Regions from separate parts of the Amycolatopsis sp. NPDC004079 genome, predicted to be linked through region 3. Evidence: riboswitches for the same ligand, from Rfam matches in the RefSeq annotation. Region 3 holds a riboswitch; each other region holds the start of a gene.
What was found. A riboswitch is a leader RNA that binds a small molecule or an ion and turns the genes downstream of it on or off. The one in region 3 is predicted to bind S-adenosylmethionine.
Positions count from the first base shown of each region.

Region 1: it holds a riboswitch for S-adenosylmethionine, as region 3 does, so the genes downstream of both, ABZX37_RS45195 (aminotransferase class V-fold PLP-dependent enzyme) here and thrC (threonine synthase) in region 3, are expected to answer to the same signal.
Region 2: it holds a riboswitch for S-adenosylmethionine, as region 3 does, so the genes downstream of both, ABZX37_RS46535 (ATP-binding cassette domain-containing protein) here and thrC (threonine synthase) in region 3, are expected to answer to the same signal.

Region 1 is NZ_JBEXMH010000094.1:427-4,136, reverse strand. Features, by position in the region: gene ABZX37_RS45210 (penicillin-binding transpeptidase domain-containing protein) at 1-70, shown strand, start outside; gene ABZX37_RS45205 (helix-turn-helix domain-containing protein) at 119-814, shown strand; gene ABZX37_RS45200 (potassium/proton antiporter) at 914-2,392, shown strand; SAM riboswitch class IV at 2,489-2,603, shown strand; gene ABZX37_RS45195 (aminotransferase class V-fold PLP-dependent enzyme) at 2,644-3,710, shown strand, end outside.
Region 2 is NZ_JBEXMH010000106.1:24-3,733, reverse strand. Features, by position in the region: gene ABZX37_RS46545 (transglycosylase family protein) at 1-695, shown strand, start outside; gene rsmA (16S rRNA (adenine(1518)-N(6)/adenine(1519)-N(6))-dimethyltransferase RsmA) at 802-1,644, shown strand; SAM riboswitch class I at 2,223-2,313, shown strand; gene ABZX37_RS46535 (ATP-binding cassette domain-containing protein) at 2,529-3,542, shown strand.
Region 3 is NZ_JBEXMH010000005.1:50,169-53,878, forward strand. Features, by position in the region: gene thrC (threonine synthase) at 1-902, opposite strand, end outside; SAM riboswitch class I at 916-1,049, opposite strand; gene holA (DNA polymerase III subunit delta) at 1,181-2,152, shown strand; gene rpsT (30S ribosomal protein S20) at 2,307-2,567, opposite strand; gene ABZX37_RS07005 (DMT family transporter) at 2,961-3,710, shown strand, end outside.

The DNA of each region.
Region 1 (3,710 bases), on a different contig from region 3:
GTTCCTGGAGGGGGCCAACGACTCCAAACCGGCCGTCTCGCTGGGCGCGAAGTTCCTCGACGCGCTGTAGCGGCTCAGTTCGGCCGCGGCCGAAGCATCCGCGCTCTACCGTAGGACCATGGAAACTGTCGCCTTGGCCGAGGTCGCCGCCGTGCTCGCCGATCCGAGCCGCGCGACCATGTGCCTCGCGCTGCTCGACGGCCGCGCCTGGACGGTCGGCGAACTGGCCGCCGCGGCGCGGATCGCGGTCTCGACGGCCAGCGAGCACGTGACGCGGTTGGCCGAGGCCGGGTTCGTGGCCCGGGTGAAGCAGGGACGACACGCGTACGTGCGGCTCGCAAATCCGCGGGTTGCGGAGTTGATCGAGCATTTGGCGCAGCATGCCGAACTGAAACAGCCGTCCGGGCTGCGGACTTCGTTGCGAGTACAGCGATTGGCGTTCGCGCGCAGTTGTTACGACCATCTGGCCGGGACGCTCGGGGTCGCTTTGCGGGACGGGATGGTCGATCGGGGCCTGATCGACGTGTCGGACGGGCTCGCGCTCACCGACACCGGACGCGAGGTGCTGGCCGATCTCGGCGTGCCGGTCCCGGATCGGCCGCGGCGGCCGTTGCTGCGCGACTGTCTGGATTGGACAGAGCGGCGGGAGCACCTCGCCGGCGTGGTTCCGGCGGCGGTGCTGGAGCGGGCGGTCGAGGCGGGATGGCTGACGCGGGACCAGCAGCGCGCGGTCCGGGTCTTGCCCGGCGCGAGGGGTCCGTTCGCCGCGCTCGGTGTCGATCTCGCGACGGTGAGTGCCGCCCAGGCGTCGTAACACACGTTGGTGGTCCCCCGCATCGGTGGTGCGGGCTCGGGAACCGGACACTGCCTCACTATTCTGGACGCCTGCGGGCGACGGGAGGGAGGCGGGCGAGTGGACGAGCTTCCCATGGTGCTGGGCGTCGGCGCGCTGGTTCTGGTCGTCTCGGTCATCGCGGTGCGGGTGTCCATCCGGCTCGGATTCCCGTCGCTGCTGCTGTATCTCGGGATCGGCGTCGTCCTCGGCGAGGCCGGGTTCGGCATCCGCTTCGACAATCCGGCGCTCACCCAGTCGCTCGGGCTCGCCGCGCTCGTCCTGATCCTCACCGAAGGCGGGCTCACCACGCGCTGGTCCGCGGTGAAACCCTCGCTGGGGCCCGGAATCCTGCTGTCCACAGTGGCCGTGGTGATCAGCATCGCGGTCACCGGCGCGGCTCTGCACTGGCTGCTCGGCCTCGACTGGCGGCTCGCCCTGCTGTGGGGCGCGGTCCTCGCGTCCACCGACGCCGCGGCGGTGTTCTCCGTGCTGCGCACCGCCGGGGTCGGCAAGCGGCTCGTCGGCGCGCTGGAGCTGGAATCCGGCATCAACGACGCGCCCGCCTACATCGCGGTCGTCGTGCTCGCGTCCGGCGAGGCGGTCGACTGGTCGCTGCCGCTGCTGGTGGTCTACGAACTGCTCACCGGCCTGGTGCTCGGCCTCGCGTTCGGCTGGCTGGGCGCGCAGGCGCTGCGCCGGGCCGCGCTCCCGGCGACCGGTCTGTACCCGCTCGCCACGGTGGCGGTGTGCGTGCTCGCGTACTCCTCGGGACAGCTGGCGCACGCGTCCGGCCTGCTGGCCACCTACGTCGCCGGTCTGGTGCTCGGGAATTCGAAGCTGCCGCACCGGTCGGACACCCTGTCGTTCGCCGAAGGGCTCGGCTGGCTCGCGCAGATCGGCTTGTTCGTGCTGCTCGGCCTGTTCGCGTCGCCGACCCGGCTGCTCGAAGCGCTCATCCCGGGTTTGGTGGCGGGTGCCGTGGTGCTGCTGCTCGCCCGGCCGCTGTCGGTGGTTCTGTCGCTGCTGCCGTTCCGGTTGCCCTGGCGAGACCAGGCGTTCCTGTCCTGGGCGGGCCTGCGCGGCGCGGTGCCGATCGTGCTCGCGATGATCCCGTTGTCCGAAGGAGTGCCCGGCGCGCAACGCCTCGTGGACGCGGTTTTCGTGCTCGTCATCGTGCTCACCGTGCTGCAGGGCGCGACGCTCAGTCCGCTCGCGCGGATCCTCGGGCTGGCGAAGGCGACTCAGGCGCACGAGATCGAGGTCGATTCCGCGCCGCTCGACGAACTCGGCGCGGAACTGCTGCAGGTGCGCATCCAGAAGGGGTCGAAGCTGCACGGCGTGTACCTGTCGGAGCTCCGGTTGCCTGCCGGTGCGACGGTCAGTCTCGTGGTGCGCGGGGGAACAGGCTTCACGCCGCAGAAAACCAGCCGGTTGCAGGTCGAGGACCAGCTTTTGGTGGTCACGACCGCCGCCGACCGCGACGCGACCGAACGGCGGATCCGGGCGGTTGACCGAGCTGGTCGCCTGGCCCGCTGGCACGGCGAATCCGGAGCCTGACTTCTCTGTCCTTTGTGGACGTTCCTTGTGACTGCCGTCTCAGATCACGAGACGGGTCTGGTTTCTTTCGCTGGTTTTCCGCTATCGTCGGTTTCAGGTCATGAGTGCCAGCGCGAAGCCCCGGCTTGCTGGCCGGCAACCCTCCTACCGCGGTGGGGTGCCCCGGGTGAGGACCAGGCCGGTCGCGCAGCGCGACGGGCAAGCGCGGGCCCCTCGCCGGGGGTCCCCCGGAACGCCGAGGAGGCGCCGTCATGACTCTCGCACTCGACCGGTCCACGGAAACTGTTGTTCCCGCCGTTCCCGCTGTGGCCGGTGCGTCGCTGCGGGTGCCGTTGGTGACGGGCGGCGACATCGGTTACGCCAATCTTGATCACGCGGCCAGTGCGCCGTGTCTGGACGCGGTGCGTTCGGCGGTGGACGAGTTTCTTCCCTGGTATGCCAGCGTGCATCGCGGTGCTGGGTTTGCTTCGCAGGTTTCCACTCGGTTGTACGAGCGGACTCGGGGTGTGCTGCGTCGGTTTGTGGACGCTCGTAGCGGGGACTCGGTGATCTTCACTCGCAACACGACTGATGCGTTCAATCTGCTGGCGAAAGCGTTGCCGCGTAAGACTTCTGTTGTTGTTTTCGACAGTGAGCACCATGCCGCGTTGCTGCCGTGGCGGGGGCCGAATGTCCGGCGGGTGCAGTTGCCGCGGACTCGGCTTGCCGCGGTGTCCGTTGTGGACGAAGCGCTTGCGGAATGTCCGCAGGGGCCTCGGTTGGTGGTTGTCGCTGGGGCGTCGAATGTGACTGGCGAACTGCTGCCGGTGGCCGAGATCGCTGCGGTGGCTCGGAAGCATGGGGCTCGGGTGGCGTTGGACGCTGCTCAGCTTGCGCCGCATCGGCGGATTTCGTTGCGGGAGTTGGATGTCGACTACGTCGCGTTGTCCGGGCACAAGCTGTACGCGCCGTTTGGGGCTGGGGCGTTGGTCGGACGCAGCGACTGGTTGCGGGCTGCTGAGCCTTATCTTGCCGGTGGTGGGGCGACCAAGCTGGTGACTGAGGAAGCCGTCGTGTGGAACAGCGGTGAGGAGCGGCACGAGGCTGGGTCGCCCAATACCGTTGGGGTGTATGCGTTGGGCGTGGCTTGCGAGCAGTTGGCGGCCCAGTGGGATGCCGTCGGGGCGCATGAGGCTGCGTTGCTGGAGCGGTTGCGGAAGGGGCTGGCCGGGCTGCCTGGGTGTGCTGAGTTGCGGTTCTTTGACGCGCCGGTGGATCGGGTTGGCACGGTGAGTTTTGTCGTCGACGGGTTTGAGCCTGGGTGGCTGGCGGCGGTGTT
Region 2 (3,710 bases), on a different contig from region 3:
AGGGCTCGACCGTCCAGGTCAAGACCCTCAAGCACATCACGCTCTTCGACGGCACCAACGCGCCCCGCCAGGTGAGCACCAACGCGGTGACCACCAAGGAGTTCGTCTCCGCCCTGAAGCTGAACCTCGGCCCGGACGACGCGGTCGACGGCGGCCTCGACGTCAGCCTCAAGAACGGCGCCGAAGTCCACGTCAGCCGCATGGGCGTGTCGATGGTCAACCAGGAAGAGGCCATCGACCCGGACGTGCAGAAGGTCGACGACCCGACGCAGCTGCAGGGCCAGCAGAGCGTCGAGGACCCGGGCACGCCGGGCAAGAAGCTGGTGACCTACAAGGTCACGAAGAAGAACGGCGAAGAGGTCTCGCGCGAGCAGATCTCGGAGAAGACCCTGGTCGAGGCCAAGGCCAAGATCATCAAGGTCGGCACCAAGAAGCCGCCGGCCCCGGCCATCGGCGACACCGGCGCGTGGGACCGCATCGCGCAGTGCGAGTCGGGCGGCAACTGGTCGATCAACACCGGCAACGGCTACTACGGCGGCCTCCAGTTCGACAAGCAGACCTGGGCGGCTTACGGCGGCACGCAGTACGCGCCGACGGCCGACAAGGCCACCCGCGAGCAGCAGATCGCGACCGCCGAGAAGGTGCGCGACGCGCGCGGCGGCTACAGCGCCTGGGGCTGCGGCTACAAGGCCTGAGCACCCTCTGTTTTTCCGGCAGGCGGCCGTGAGCTTCGCGCTCACGGCCGCCTGTTTTCATACGCCGCGTTGTCGTCGCCGCGACCGCGCTGGGTAGGCTCGTCCGGTGGTGGAACTGCTGGGGCCTGCCGAAATCCGCGGGCTGGCCGACGAACTCGACGTCCGGCCCACGAAGAAGCTCGGGCAGAACTTCGTGCACGACCCCAACACGGTCCGCCGCATCGTCGAACTCGGCGGCGTGCGGCCGGGGGAGGTCGTGCTGGAGGTCGGGCCCGGCCTCGGGTCGCTGACGCTGGGCCTGCTCGCCGCTGGCGCTCAGGTCGTCGCCGTGGAGATCGATCCGGTGCTGGCCGCCCGTCTGCCGCAGACAATCGCTGAGCGCGCCCCGGAGGCAGCGGAGCGGCTGACCGTGGTCGGCGCCGACGCGCTGCGCGTGCGGGCCGCTGATCTCCCGGCTGAGCCGGTGTCGATCGTGGCGAACCTGCCGTACAACGTCGCGGTGCCGGTGGTGCTGCACCTCCTGGCCGAGCTGCCGTCGCTGCGCAGCGGGCTCGTGATGGTCCAGACCGAGGTCGCGGATCGGATGGCGGCCGGGCCGGGCAGCCGGACTTACGGCGTGCCGAGCGTGAAGCTCGCTTGGTACGGACCGGCGCGCAAGGTCGCCGCAGTGCCGCGCGCGGTGTTCTGGCCGGTGCCGAACGTCGATTCCGCACTGGTTTCGTTCACCCGGACCGACCCGGTGTCCGGGGTGGATCGCGCGCGGTTGTTCGCGGTGGTCGACGCGGCGTTTTCGCAGCGGCGCAAGACTTTGCGGGCCGCGCTGGCGGGATGGGCCGGTTCCGCGGAGCGGGCTGGCGAGTTGCTCGCCGAAGCGGGGATCGACCCGAAGACGCGCGGGGAGCAGCTTGACGTGCACGCGTTCGCGCGGATCGCGGCAGTCGGGAACTGACCCCCTCTCGCGGCGCTCGCTTGTGACGTCCAACTGCGGCGGCGCGGCGGGTATTCCGGATTCGGGGCGTTGATTTCGGTGCGTGGCTTGGTGATCTTGCGTCGTCGCTGATCGTGGGTGATCCCGAGCCCAGCGGCTACTCTCGGTCATCGCGCGAGCGCGGCTGAAATGGCCGGTGACCTGTGACGGGCGGCTCGTCAAGGTCGTGGCATTCGGGGGAGTCTCTTTGCTCCCTGGTCCGGATTGTTCAGTCGCGCCAGGTCGAGGTGCTTCGCTTCGCTGACCTATCTCGACCCGATCGCGGACCCGGCGACCCGGGTGCCGAGGCCCGCGCGCGCCCGTCACTTGACAACGGGAAAACTCTTGTTCCACAAAGCTTCTTGATCGTCCACAGTGGAACGAACTAGTTCGCCGCGGCGGGCCGGCGCGAGGGTTCCGCAGGTCGAGGCAATGTTCGGGAACCGAGGTTCCGGGTTTCCGGGTTCTGGACGAGGTGTTCCGGCATGCGGGCACCACCAGACGTGTGATCTGCACCAACGCGCTTGCGTTCAGCCAATGGGATCGGCTTTACTCGAAAGCGTCCATCCCGAGCGACTGAGAGACCTGGCTCGCCGAAGTCGCAGCAACCACCCTCCGCAGGGCAGGTGCTACCGCCAGGACCGATGGAGGCTGTTTTCGATGAAGAGGGTCACCCGCCCGCTCCTGCTGACCCGCCGGCGTGTAGTCGACGAAGGTCGCCGCTCGGTATGTGCGTGTCAACGCTCCATGGTCATCGCCTGATCGTCTTTTCCGCAGTTTCTTGCGCCGTCCACTGTGGACGGTAATTCGATGACGCCTGGCGCGCCCGGATCCGGCGCCGCGCCTCGTTTGCCTGGAGCCCTTTCGTGATCACTGTCGAAAACGTGTCCAAGTCCTTTCCCTTCCACGGAAATCGTGTCGCCGCACTGCGCGACGTGAGCGTTGACGTGCAAGCCGGCTCGCTGTTCGGAATCGTGGGTCCGTCCGGCTCCGGCAAGTCGACCCTCGCCCGCTGCATCGCGCTGCAGGAGCGCCCCGACCGCGGCGTCGTGCGGCTCGACGGCCTCAACACCGCGACCCTCGACGGCAAGCGGCTGCGGGAGATCCGCCGCCAGCTCGGGGTCGTCGGCACCAAACCGGAGCTGCTCGCCGAGCGCACCATCGCGGGCAACATCGCCAGCCCGCTCGAGCAACTCGGCGTCGACGGCCCGCAGCGGCGCAGCCGGGTCGGCTCGCTGCTCGACCTGGTCGGCCTCACCCCGCGCGCCGCGCAGAAGCCGGAAGAACTCACCGACGGCCAGCTCCGCCGGGTCGCGGTCGCCAAGGCGCTCGCCGCCGGACCGGCCGTGCTGCTCGCCGACGACCCGACCGCCGGGATTTCGGCGGAAGACGCCGGCGCGGTGCTCGCCGTGCTCGACCGGGCGCGCGCCGAACTGGGCGTGACGGTCGTCGTCACCACCCCGGACGCCGACGTCGTCCGCCGGGTCTGCGACGACGTCGCGGTGCTCGACAACGGCGCGATCGTCGAGCGCGGCACGGTGCTCGACCTGATCTCGACGCCGGACAGCTGGACCGCACAGGCGGTGCTGCCGTCGATCGAGACCTCGCGCGCCCAGTCCGCGAAGTACGACCGCGCGGTCGACATCGTGCTGATCGGGTTTGCGTCGGTGGGGGCGCTGCTGCCTGAGGCGGCCAGCCGCTTCGATGTCGAACTCGCCACTATTGGGGGTGGCCTCACTCGTATTGGGGACACGCCGATCGCTCGGTTCCGGTTGGGGGTGCGCGGGGAGCGGGCTGAGGCTGCGCTGTCGTGGATCTCTGATCGGGGTGCGCATGTGAGTCAGGTGGCTCGTGGGCCGCAGAGTGTGGTTGCTGCTTGAGGGTTTGTTTTAACGTAAGGCGTTCGCGGGCCGCTCCGAAGTGGGGCGGCCCGTGGTGTTTGGGCCCGTGGTGTTTGGGTTGGTAGGTCAGCCAGACAGCTGTGTTTTTGGCGTCGGCTTCGCCGCCGCGGGCGGGATCGCTTTTATGCCGGCGTTTGGGGGCTGCCC
Region 3 (3,710 bases):
TGGACCACGTCGTGGCCGTTGCGGTACGCGGTGGAGACCGGCGAGCAGCCGGTGGCCTGTGCGCCGAACACCTTGTACGGGCTGGCGTCCACGAGACCGAGCTGGCCCAGCTCGCGGAAACCCTTGTCCACCTTGGTGAGCTGGGAACCGGAGGCGATCGGCACGACGATCTGCTCGGGGATCCGCCAGCCGAGCTGCTCGGCGACCTCGTAGGCGAGCGTCTTCGAGCCCTCGGAGTAGTACGGGCGGACGTTGACGTTCACGAACGCCCACTTCGGGTGCTCGCCGGCCAGCTCGGTGGCGAGCCGGTTGACGTCGTCGTAGTTGCCGTCGACGGCGATCAGGTCGCCGTCGTAGACCGCGGTGGTGAGGATCTTCGCGCGCTCGAGGTTCTTCGGGATCAGCACGACCGACCGCCAGCCGGCGCGGGCCGCCGCGGCGGCGGTCGCGTTGGCCAGGTTGCCGGTCGAGGGACACGCGAGGACCTCGAAGCCGAACTCGCGGGCCGCGGCCAGCGCGACGGCGACCACGCGGTCCTTGAACGAGTGCGTCGGGTTGCCGGTGTCGTCCTTGACCCACACGCTCTTGAGGCCGAGCTCCTTCGCGAGCCGGTCGGCGCGCACGAGCCGGGTACAGCCGGGTTCGGTGTTCGGAGTCTCCTCGACGGTCGAGGGGACGGGAAGGAGTTTCTTGTAACGCCAGATGTTGCGCGGGCCCGCTTCGATGTCCTCGCGGCGGACGCGGCCGAAGTCGTAGGCGACCTCGAGCGGCGAGAAGTCTTCGGCGGAGACGAATTCCGGAGCGAGCGGCTGCCGGTGCCCTTCTTCCTTCGACACCAGTTCGACGGCCGGACCGAGGTCGATCGTCTTGTTGGCGGAGGTGGCGCTGAGGGCTGCAGTCATCGCGAGGTTCCTTTCCTCATCTGCCCCGCCGAAGCGGGCCGGAATTGGCACCGTGGTCGTCAGCTATCCCGCGATCGCGGGATGACAGGCTGTACGCCGGTTGCCGGGGCTTCGTCGGGCCGTTCCCTCTGCCCCTCTGGATGAGCGGTATTCGGTTGTCGGAGCGCCGGTGGGCGCGTCCTCGTCTACACCGTACGACATCCCGATCAGCTCGTGCCACGGAGGCGGCTCACATCACCGGGGCGGACGGTCCGGCAGCCGGGTGAGAAGATGGCGAGGTGACCACCGCACCCGCGCCGCTGCACCTCGTCACGGGCGAGGAAGAACTGCTCATCGAACGGGCTGTGCGAGCTTCCCTCGACGCGGCCAAGGCCGCGGACCCCACGGCGGACCTCACGCGGACGCGAGTGTCCGATCTCACACCGCCCGTGCTGGCTGAGCTGGTCAGCCCGTCCTTGTTCGCCGAGGGGCGCGTGATCGTGCTGGAGTCGGCGCAGGACATCTCGCAGGAGCTGTCCGACGCGGTCCTGGCCTACGTGAAGGCGCCGGCCGACGGCATCGTCCTCGTGGTCGTGCACAGCGGCGGCGGGCGGAGCAAGGCCGCGAAGGCGCTGCCTGGCGCGTTGAAAAAAGCGGGCGCGGAGATCACCGAATGCCCGAAGCTCACCAAGCCGGCCGAGCGCGAGGCGTTCGTCCGCAACGAGGTGCGCCGCGCGGGCGGCAAGATCGACGGCGCGGGCCTGATGGCGCTGCTCGACTCGGTCGGCTCGGACCTGCGCGAACTGTCCTCGGCGGCGACGCAACTGGTCGCCGACACCGGAGGAGTCATCGACGAGCAGGCGGTCCGCCGCTACCACACGGGACGCGCCGACGTGACCGGCTTCGCGGTCGCGGAGAAGGCCGTCGCGGGGGACCGGGCGGCCGCGATGGAGTCGCTGCAGTGGGCGATGCAGCTGGGCGTTCCGCACGTCCTGGTGGCCGACGCTCTCGCCGACGCGGTCCGCACGATCGCTCGCGTGTCCGCCGCTGGCCGCGGCAACCCGAACCAGATGGCGGGCGAACTGGGCATGCCGCCGTGGAAGATCCGCAAGGCCCAAGGCCAGTCCCGCGGCTGGGGCCAGGACGGCCTCGCGACCGCGATGCGCGTCGTGGCGCGGCTGAACGCCGAGGTCAAGGGCGCGGCGGCCGATGCGAACTACGCCCTGCAGCGCGCGGTCCTCGAGGTGGTCGCGGCCAAGGGAGATCGCTGACGCTCAGGCGACCGGCAGCCCTTATCGGCTGCCGCGCTCTCGCGATGGGGCACACCCCGCCGTCTGAGGGGCGCGATCACCGGGCCCAGACCGACCTCAGGACACGGAAAAGGCCCGGCAGCCGAAGCCGCCGGGCCTTCCGGAAAGACTGCGCTCAGAGCTGGTTCGCGCGCTTCGCGAGAGCCGACTTCTTGTTCGCGGCCTGGTTGGCGTGGATGACGCCCTTGGTGACGGCCTTGTCGAGCTTGCGAGCGGCGTCGCGCTGCAGTTCGAGGGCCTTGTCCTTGTCACCGGCTTCGGCGGCCTCGCGGAACTTGCGGATCGCGGTCTTCACCGAGGACCGGATCGCCAGGTTGCGCTGCCGCGCCTTCTCGTTGGTGTCGATGCGCTTGACCTGCGACTTGATGTTGGCCATGGAGGCGTTCCTCTTTCACTCGGTGAAGGTCGCTGCCGCGTTCGTGTGGCTCCGGATCAGTCCCGAGGGACTGCCGGGTTTCCTCCCTGACGGAATGCCGCACGGCAACAATCGAAAATCTTAACAGCCCTGCTCGCGGCCCTGGAGCGGACCCCGGAGCCGGTCGCTGTTCGGCATTCCGTCCTCGGCTCCGTTACGGTGGATTCCGGTAGTGCCTAGGGTTCCGTCGCCTGCCCGTGGTCCCGCAGAGCGGGTCGCGAAGACAACGAGGGCGGGCGGGCCTGGTCCGAGCGGCACCTTCGGCGGGACACCGAGCCCTGCCGTTCATCTGACGGGACAAAAGCCTGGAGGACCCGGTCTTCAGCGTGCGCTGAAAACCTGAAAGGGTCGCAGATGAACACCACTGCCCTCGCCATGGTCCTCGTCGCCGCGGTCGTGCACGCAGTGTGGAATCTCGCCGCCAAGCGGGTTTCCGCCGGCGGTCCGCGATTCGTCTGGCTGTACTACACGGTTTCCGCGGTCGCGATGCTCCCGGTGATCGCGGTCGCGCTGGCCGTCGAACCGGAACGTCCACAATGGACTTGGCTGCTCGCCGCGCTGGTCACCGCGGTCCTGCACGTGGTGTACGGGATCGTGCTGCAGCGCGGCTACGAGGTCGGCGACCTGTCGGTCGTGTATCCGCTGGCCCGCGGCACCGGACCGCTGGTGTCGGTGCTCGTGGCCGTCACAGTCCTGGGCGAACGGCCCGGTGTGCTCGGGCTGGTCGGCGCCTTCCTTGTCGTCGCGGGCGTCCTGGTGATCAGTCTCGGCGGCAGCACCGGCGACGCGAAAGCTCGTCGCGCTGGGGTGTTCTACGGCGTCGCCACCGGAACGGTCATCGCGGCTTACACGCTCTGGGACGCGCATTCGGTCACGTCGCTCGGCGTGCCTCCGCTCGTCTACTTCGGCGGCGGCGCGATCGGCCAGAGCATCCTGCTCGCGCCGGCCGCCGCTCGCGGCCGGTCCGAGATCAAGCGGCTGTGGCGGGACCACCGGCGCGAGGTGCTGATCGTCGGACTCGCCTCGCCCGCCGGCTATCTGCTGGTCCTGTATGCCCTGCGGATCGCGCCGGTCAGCCTCGTCGCTCCGGCGCGCGAACTGTCC